DNA from 2 places in the Macrococcus brunensis genome. Region 1 is predicted to be linked to the other one. Evidence: riboswitches for the same ligand, from Rfam matches in the RefSeq annotation. Region 1 holds a riboswitch; the other holds the start of a gene.
What was found. A riboswitch is a leader RNA that binds a small molecule or an ion and turns the genes downstream of it on or off. The one in region 1 is predicted to bind S-adenosylmethionine.
Positions count from the first base shown of each region.

Region 2: linked by a shared signal. The riboswitch ahead of mtnK (S-methyl-5-thioribose kinase) and the one ahead of metK (methionine adenosyltransferase) in region 1 are both predicted to bind S-adenosylmethionine.

Region 1 is NZ_CP092179.1:1,616,921-1,621,445, forward strand. Features, by position in the region: gene MGG13_RS08395 (nuclease-related domain-containing protein) at 1-288, opposite strand, end outside; gene MGG13_RS08400 (hypothetical protein) at 482-676, shown strand; gene MGG13_RS08405 (FusB/FusC family EF-G-binding protein) at 704-1,342, opposite strand; gene metK (methionine adenosyltransferase) at 1,406-2,599, opposite strand; SAM riboswitch class I at 2,701-2,800, opposite strand; gene pckA (phosphoenolpyruvate carboxykinase (ATP)) at 2,990-4,525, shown strand, end outside.
Region 2 is NZ_CP092179.1:1,980,103-1,984,627, reverse strand. Features, by position in the region: gene MGG13_RS10515 (amidohydrolase) at 1-993, opposite strand, end outside; gene MGG13_RS10510 (amidohydrolase) at 974-2,146, opposite strand; SAM riboswitch class I at 2,339-2,442, shown strand; gene mtnK (S-methyl-5-thioribose kinase) at 2,523-3,716, shown strand; gene mtnA (S-methyl-5-thioribose-1-phosphate isomerase) at 3,713-4,525, shown strand, end outside.

The sequences.
Region 1 (4,525 bases):
TGTCAGCAGCTTCAGACTATCAATCTGTGTTGCTTTCTCTGACAGTTTATTGTTCAATTCTTGACGTTCAGCGTCAAAAGCCTCAGCCTGCGCTGCTTTTTCTTTAGCCGCCTGTTCTTCGAGTGAAGTAGTCAGAGACTGACGCTCTGATTCATGGCGTGCTGCCAGTTCTTCCTGGTCACGTTTACGTTTAGAGTTTGCCATCAACCACAGCACAAGGAAAATCAATGCCAGTACAGCAAGCGCAATCAGCCCGTAATGCAGGGGTGTTAATTCAGATAAGTTCATATATCTTCTCCTTCTTTAGTGTCTTACTCATATTATAAAGAAGTTTAGCGGGAACTTCAGTAATTTTCATATATAAATTCATATAGACTTTCGCTTTAAAATTTCTTCTGTTATTTTAAAGTTTAGTTTTACACCAGATGGGTATGGATGATTAACCTCACCTGAGGAAAACTTTATGATAGGAGCCAATTTCATGACAAACTATAAGAAGTTCTTACTGACAGGTGCATTTGCTTCTGCTTTATTACTCGGTGCTTGTGACAGTGCAGAAGAAAATCAAGCAGAAAAAACAGAAGACTCAGCTGAAGAAGTTGAAGATAACACTGAAAACGATTCAGTGGAAGATTCTGCTGAATCTGTAGAAGACGCTGCTGACGAACAGGAATAATTCAAAAGGAGGCTTTCGCCTCCTTTTTTATTTTGAAATGTGATCGACAAAATCATAAAGATGCTGGATATCATCCAGATTATCATTACAGACTTCGCTGTGATGACAGATGTAATCCCCTTTTTTTGTATAAGTGCCGTCAGCGGATGCTTTCGTCTTGTTCAAGAACAATGAAACGTCTGATTCTTTGTTGCAGATTTTGCAGAAACCTTTTACTTTAGTCGGTGAAAGTTCACCGTAGATCCCATGTAGCTGCTCATCCTGGTCTTTATAAATGATGAATTTGCGATGCGCTGAAACATCGTTCCAGCCGATATAGCTGATGAGCTGTGTGTCGATTGTTTCAGGATTCGGCACTTTCAGTTTCTTCACTTTCTTGAATAACCGTTCCATCTCATTCTGCGAAGGCATCTCGAAAGGTTCCACATATTGTTTTAAATGATGCAGCACTTGTTCTGCCTTCGCTTTAGACAACTGTTTATCATCTAGTTTCATAACTTCTTCTTTAACATCGATGTCGTGTACTGAGAAGACTGCCTCTATTTCGTCAAGCAACCGCTCCTGTTCTGCCTTATTCGTTCTAAGATCATTTGTCTTATAAATTCTTAAGAGCTGTCTGACATGGTTCTTTACTTTTATGTAGTCATACACTTTAATCTGATTCATATCAGTTCCTCATTTCACAAAAATAGACAGGAAGCCTGTGCTTCCTGTCTTCATTATACGCTATTATTTTGCTAAAGCAGATTTCAGTGCCTCTACTTTATCGGTCTGTTCCCATGGTAACTGTACATCTGTACGGCCGAAGTGACCGTAAGCCGCTGTCTGTTTATAGATTGGACGACGGAGGTCAAGCATCTTGATGATACCTGCTGGACGTAAGTCGAATGTGCTGCGGACTGCTTCTACAAGTTCCACTTCAGAATACTCGCTCGTACCGAATGTATCAACTGAAATTGACACTGGATGTGCCACACCAATCGCATAAGCAAGCTGTACTTCTGCTTTATCTGCAAGACCAGCTGCGACGATGTTCTTCGCTACGTAACGTGCTGCGTAAGCGCCTGAACGGTCAACTTTCGTCGCATCCTTACCAGAGAATGCACCGCCACCGTGACGTGCATAGCCACCATAAGTATCAACAATAATCTTACGGCCTGTTAAACCAGCATCCCCTTGAGGTCCACCGATAACGAAACGGCCAGTCGGGTTGATGAAGTATTTTGTTTCTTCGTCGATCAGATCAGCTGGTACGACAGGTTTGATAACGTGTTCTTTAATATCCGCCTGAATCTGCTCAAGCTCAATTTTCTCGTGGTGCTGAGAAGAGATAACGATTGTATCGACGCGTTTAGGTTTGTTGTTCTCGTCATACTCAACAGTAACCTGTGTTTTACCGTCCGGACGTAAGTAATCAAGCGTGCCGTTCTTACGCACTTCTGTTAAACGACGCGCAAGTTCATGAGATAAAGAGATTGGAAGAGGCATTAAGCTCTCTGTTTCATTACATGCGAAACCAAACATTAATCCTTGGTCACCCGCACCGATTGATTCGATATCTGAATCAGATAAGTCTTCACGGTCTTCAAGCGCACGGTCAACACCTTGTGCGATATCAGGAGACTGTTCATCGATTGCTGTTAAAACAGCCATCGTCTGGAAGTCATAACCGAATTTAGCACGCGTATAACCGATTTCTTTAACTGTTTCACGTACGACTTTCGGGATATCAACATAAGTAGAAGTTGTGATTTCGCCGGCGATTAATGCCATACCTGTAGTGACTGATGTCTCACATGCCACACGTGCTTTAGGGTCTCCTGTAAGAATAGCGTCTAAGATTGCGTCAGAAATCTGGTCTGCAATTTTATCCGGATGTCCTTCTGTTACTGATTCAGAAGTAAATAATTTACGATCTGTCATAGATAATTTCTCCTTTTATATATATGATTACGGTTCAATCCATAGAAAAAAGCCTTTCCCTACAGTTAAGAGAGAAAGGCTCGAAAATACAAGTCCATTCACTCTTATCGTTCAGAATAACTCTGCAAACGGTTTGGCACCTTACTTAAAAGGTTGCTGGGCTTCAAAGGGTCCATGTCCCTCCACCACTCTGGATAAGAGAATCCGCAAGTAAGATAATACTAAACTTTGTGTAAACCGTCAACATGTTTAACTTAAATCTCAAAATGAATTATTTTTATGAATTTTCAAACATTAAATATGTGAGATGGCATATAATTTTCATTATGCTATACTTATGAGTGAAAATGCTTACATCAGCATATCAATCAATAAATGGGGGATTATTTTATGAGTGCAAATTACACGGCAGAAGTCAGACAACTGCTGGAAAAACCGTCTACGTTAAAACAGTTATCACGTACGCAGCTGATAAATGAAATCATTCTGAATAACGAAGGCGAATTAACTGAATCAGGTGCTGTGCGTACTGAAACAGGTAAATATACAGGTCGTTCACCAAAAGACCGCTTTATCGTACGCGAGGCAGATACAGAAGATAAAATTGACTGGGGTGCTGTCAACCAGCCGATTGAAGAAGAAGTCTTCCTGAAATTAGTCGATAAAGTGCTGAACTACTTAAATGAAAAAGAAAAAGTATATGTTTTTAACGGCTATGCAGGGGCAAGCAAAGCGTCACAGTTAAAATTACAGGTTATCAATGAACTCGCCTGGCATAATATGTTCGCCCGTACCATGTTCATCCGTCCTGAAACAAAAGAAGAAGGACTTGCTATTGATCCGGAATTCACCATTATCTCTGCGCCTCATTTCAAAGCAGATCCAGCAGTAGATGGCACAAAATCAGAAACATTCATCATCACAAGCTTCAAACATAAAATCATCTTAATTGGTGGTACTGAATATGCCGGCGAAATGAAAAAAGGAATTTTCGGTGTCATGAATTACTATTTACCGGTTCAAGGCATCATGAGCATGCACTGTTCAGCAAACGTCGGTGAAAATAAAGATGTTGCCTTGTTCTTCGGTTTATCAGGAACAGGTAAAACAACATTGTCAGCAGACCCTCAGCGTAAACTGATTGGTGATGATGAGCATGGCTGGAACGATGAAGGCGTCTTTAACATCGAGGGTGGCTGCTATGCGAAAACAATCAACTTAACACGTGAGAAAGAACCTCAGATCTACGATGCTATCCGTTACGGTGCAATTTTAGAGAACGTTAAATTAGAAGAAGACGGTACACCTGATTACTCTGACAAGTCACTGACAGAAAACACACGTGCCGCTTATCCGATTGAAAACATCGATAATATCGTTCTGCCGTCTTATGCAGGACATGCAAAAACAATCATCTTCTTAACAGCAGATGCGTTCGGTGTCCTTCCTCCGATCTCTAAATTGACAAAAGAACAGTCAATGTATCATTTCTTAAGTGGATTCACATCTAAACTTGCCGGTACTGAGCGCGGTGTAACAAGTCCGCAACCTGTATTCTCAACATGCTTCGGTTCACCATTCTTACCACTGCATGCAACGGTTTACGCGAACATGTTAGGTGACCTGATAGACAAGCACGGCGTTAAAGTATACCTCGTCAACACTGGCTGGACAGGCGGGGAATATGGTGTCGGTAGCCGTATGAACCTTAAATATACACGTTCAATGATTCGTCGTGCGATCAGCGGCGGCCTTGAAGATGTAGAATACGTACAAGACGATATTTTCGGCTTAAACATTCCTAAAACAGTCCCTGGCGTGCCATCTGAGCTATTAATGCCTCGTAATACATGGGTATCAGACGATGCTTACGACGAAACAGCAACAAAACTTGCAAAAATGTTCCAGGAGAACTTCAAGCAGTTC
Region 2 (4,525 bases), 360 kb from region 1:
GTCTTCGCCGCCAAGAGAAGGTTCAAGTTCAACAAGTTCGGTCACGCTATCGATTTTTCTGGCAGCGTTGACGATTGTCATCATCTCTTTTTCAGTGTTGACGACAGGAGGATAGCCTTTTAAGTATTTAAGCTCATAAGTAATACCTGTAGTCGTCACAAGACCTTCTAAACAGCGTTTAAGTTCTGAATACATCAGATTCTGTGTTTCTGCATCGAATGTACGAATCGTGCCACCGATTTTGGCGCTATCTGGAATGACATTATTCTGTTCGCCCGCATTAAACATTGTGATAGAGAGAACAGCAGGAGCAGTGGGTTTTGTCTTACGGGATACAATATACTGCAGGTCATTGCAGAGACGAATAGCAGCTGCGATCGGGTCGATTGTCGTATCAGGATGAGCAGCATGCCCCCCGCGACCTTGCAGTGTGATCCAGAAGTCGTCAGGAATACCTGTCACTGTGCCTACTTTATAGCCAATCTGGCCGACTGGCAGGCTGCTTGATACATGCTGGCCGATAATCGCATCTACGCCGCGCAGACAGTCATCCGCTATCATCTGAATAGCACCGCCGGGGTCTACTTCTTCAGCATGCTGATGGATGAAAACAATATTGCCCGGTATTTCGTCGCGATGCTGACTGAGAATCTTTGCAGTGATGAGTAATACCGCTGTATGAGCATCATGACCACAGGCATGCATGACACCAGGGACTGTAGACTTATAAGGGACTTCTTTTTCATCCTGGATGGGCAGTGCATCAAAGTCAGCACGGATGGCGATTGTCGGTAGTGCCGGATCTTTGATCATCCGTCCGACAACTCCTCTGCCCCCAACCCCTGTTTCGACTTCGATACCGAGAGCCGTTAGATAATCAGCGATGTAAAGGGGAGTTTTCTCCTCCTGAAAAGAGAGTTCAGGATGCATATGGAAATGACGACGGATTTTGATCAGTTCGTCATTATATTGTTCAGCGTTGTTGATCATCATTGAGCAGACCTTCTTCCGTTAAGATTGATAGAAACATTTTAAGACCACTGGCAAGAGATGCTTCGTCGATATCGAACAGCGCATGGTGATGGGGCGGATAGTCCGGTGAACCTGCGCCTGTCAGAAAGAAAGCACCCGGCTTATATTGCAGGTAATAAGCATAGTCTTCACCGACCATCATCGGTTCTGCTTCTATAAAAGGCAGATTCAGCCGTTCAGCTGTCTGGCGGATGACTTCGTATTCCCTGTCATGATTAGTGACAGAGGGATAGCCGTCCATATAGTTGAAATGGTACGTGATACCCATCGATATCTTAAGACCCTCCAGAATATCTGTCATCGCTTTTTTGATCTGCTGCTTCACTTCATCACGGAATGTGCGGACTGTCCCTGTACAGTAAGCTTCCTGACTAATGATATTAAAGGCCTGTCCGGCTTTTACTTTACCGACTGTTACAACAGCAGGATCTACAGGATCAATCTGCCTGGAAACAATGGTCTGCAGCTGGCGAATGAGTTCAGCCATTGCGACGATTGCATCAATAGTGGTGTGGGGTTTAGCACCATGACCACCTTTACCGATCAACGTAATCTCGAATAAATCCGGGCTTGCCATCAGTGCACCAGGACGGCAGTGAACTTCATGTGTTTTGAACTGACTCCAGAGATGCTGGCCATAAATCGCATCGACACCTGCGAGTGCACCGTCCGTCACCATAGGCTCAGCCCCGCCCGGTGCCAGTTCTTCAGCAAACTGAAAAATCAACACAACATTGCCGTTGATCTTATCGGTATGTTCATTCAGGATAGACGCCAGAGAAAGTAAAATTGAAGTGTGGCCATCATGACCACAGGCATGCATAACACCTGGCACGGTCGATTTATACGGGACCTCCTTTAGATCCTGTATTGGCAGTGCATCAAAATCAGCACGAAAAGCAATTGTTCTATCGCCATTTCCCTTTATTTCAGCGACTATTCCGTTTCCTCCGACATTCTCTCTGATATGAAAATGAGAAAGTTTCTGCAGATGTTTCAATATGTATTGATATGTTTCAGTCTCCTGGAAAGAGAGTTCAGGATGTTGGTGTAAATATCTTCTCTGTTCAACTAGAGCGGACAATTGATTTTCAACAACTTGATTTATTTTCATAGTTCAGCTCCCGTTTTCTTTAAATTCTAGCAAACCTCCAGGCAGAATAAAACAACTGTATTTTAAATAATCTGAATCGTCTAAGAAAAGTGCACATAAGAGATACAACCAGCATGGTTAGAAATTTCTGAAGATAGTGTTGACATTAAATCTGCTGTCCTTTAATATTCATATTAACCAAAAACTAAATAGTTCTTATCAAGAGTGACTGAGGGATTAGGCCCGATGACGTCCAGCAACCTGTCCGATGGAAAAGGTGCCAATTCCTACAGTACACAAGTACTGAAAGATAAGTAGAGATACTGATGGCGACGTTTTTCCTGGGAACAGGAGAAACGTCTTTTTTTGCTTCTTGATGATGAACAAGGGGGAAATTATGAATTTTGATGAGTATTTCTTAATGGATGAACAAGCAGTCAGCGATTATATCAAATATAAGACAACTCTGTTTGAGACTGATGAACTGTTTGTAACGGAGATTGGTGACGGCAATTTAAACTATGTTTTTAGAGTTTCAGATGGAGAACGTTCTGTCATCGTTAAGCATTCTGGGCACACTGCGCGGATCTCAGATGAGTTTGTTCTATCAACAGACCGCACGATCAGAGAAGGACACTTGATTCAGGCGCATAGTCATTACGTTCCTGATCTTGTACCTCAAATCATCCTAATTGATCCGATTATGAAATGTGTCATCATGGAGGATTTAAAAGACTATACGATATTACGGACAGCGCTTCAGGACGGACAGACATTCCCGTTTCTAGGGCAGGAGCTCGGACGCTATTTAGCAGAGACTTTAATCCGTACTTCAGATTTTGTGATGCCCGCTAAAGAGAAAAAAGCGCTCCAGAAAGAAATGATCAATCCGGAACTCTGTGAGATTACTGAAGATCTCGTCTATACAGAACCTTTTTATAATAACTTCAATCGTAATGAGCTGTCTGAAGACTTAGCGAAAGTAGTAGACCGCATCGTCTATCAGGACCCTGCTCTTAAATCAGCAGTTGCGCAGGCGAAGCTGAAGTTTCTGAATAAAGCAGAGAGCCTGATTCATGGTGACCTGCATTCCGGCTCAATCTTTATCAACTCGTCAGGACTTAAAGTCATCGACCCTGAATTCGGTTTCTTTGGCCCGGCTGGTTATGACCTCGGCAATATTATTGCCCATCTGTTCTTTGCCCATACGCATGCCTCATCATCAGGACGAGTGGACCAGGCTCTCTGGATAGAGCAGACGCTTGAAGAAGTGCTTCAGACATTCCGGTCTCAGGCGCTCACTATTTTACAGCAGGAGACCATAGATGTAGCTTTGCGTGATTCATCTATTTTTGCAGGATTTATCAATGAAATCGAAAAAGATGCTTACATTGTCGCAGGACTGGAGATCATCCGCCGCATTGTAGGTATTGCCAAAGTTACAGATATTACGAGCTTACAGGATGACCGCATTACAGCCGAAACGCAGCTTCTGCTGTTCGCAACTTTCTTAATCAAACATCCTGAGCAAGTCAGAGCTTTTTCCTCGCTGTTCACGCTGTTTGACAGCAGCAAGGAGTCAGTCGCATGAAAGCTATCTCGTACAAAGACGGCAAACTGACGCTGCTGGATCAGACACAGCTGCCTCATCAGACGACACACATCACTTATACAGAACATGAGAAAATTGCTCGCGCCATTGAAGATATGGTGGTCAGAGGAGCACCTGCTATCGGTATAACAGCTGCTTATGGCGTCGCAGTAGGCGCACGTGAATATCAACGTGGTTCTTTCAAAGAACATATGACACGTGTTATCGAAAGACTGCAGCATACACGGCCGACTGCTGTTAACCTGCACTGGGCACTGAAACGAGTTCATGCAGTAGTCACTGATCATCCTGCTGAAACGATTCAGGCGCTTGAACAGGAAGCAGAAAGAATCTTTGAGGAAGACCAGGCAATCAACCTGGCGATTGGACAGCATCTTAAAAGATTAGTAACAGAATCATCAGCTTTTCTGATTCACTGCAATCCTGGACGCCTTGCCACCAGTGATTACGGTACAGCGACAGCACCTTTCTATCTGGCCCACGCGGAAGGTGTGAAGTTTAAAGTCTATAGCGACGAGACCAGACCAAGACTACAGGGTGCTTTGACAGCCTACGAACTATCAGAAGCAGGTATTGATGTAACGGTCATCACAGATTCAACAGCCGCGACATTGATGCAGCAGGGGAAGATAACAGCAGTATTTGTAGGATGCGACAGAGTGGCAGCGAATGGCGATGTCGTCAATAAAATCGGGACACTGCCGCTTGCGATAGCCGCTCACTATTTTAAAGTGCCTTTTTATGTGGCGGCACCCACACCAACGTTTGACCTGACGATAGAAGACGGC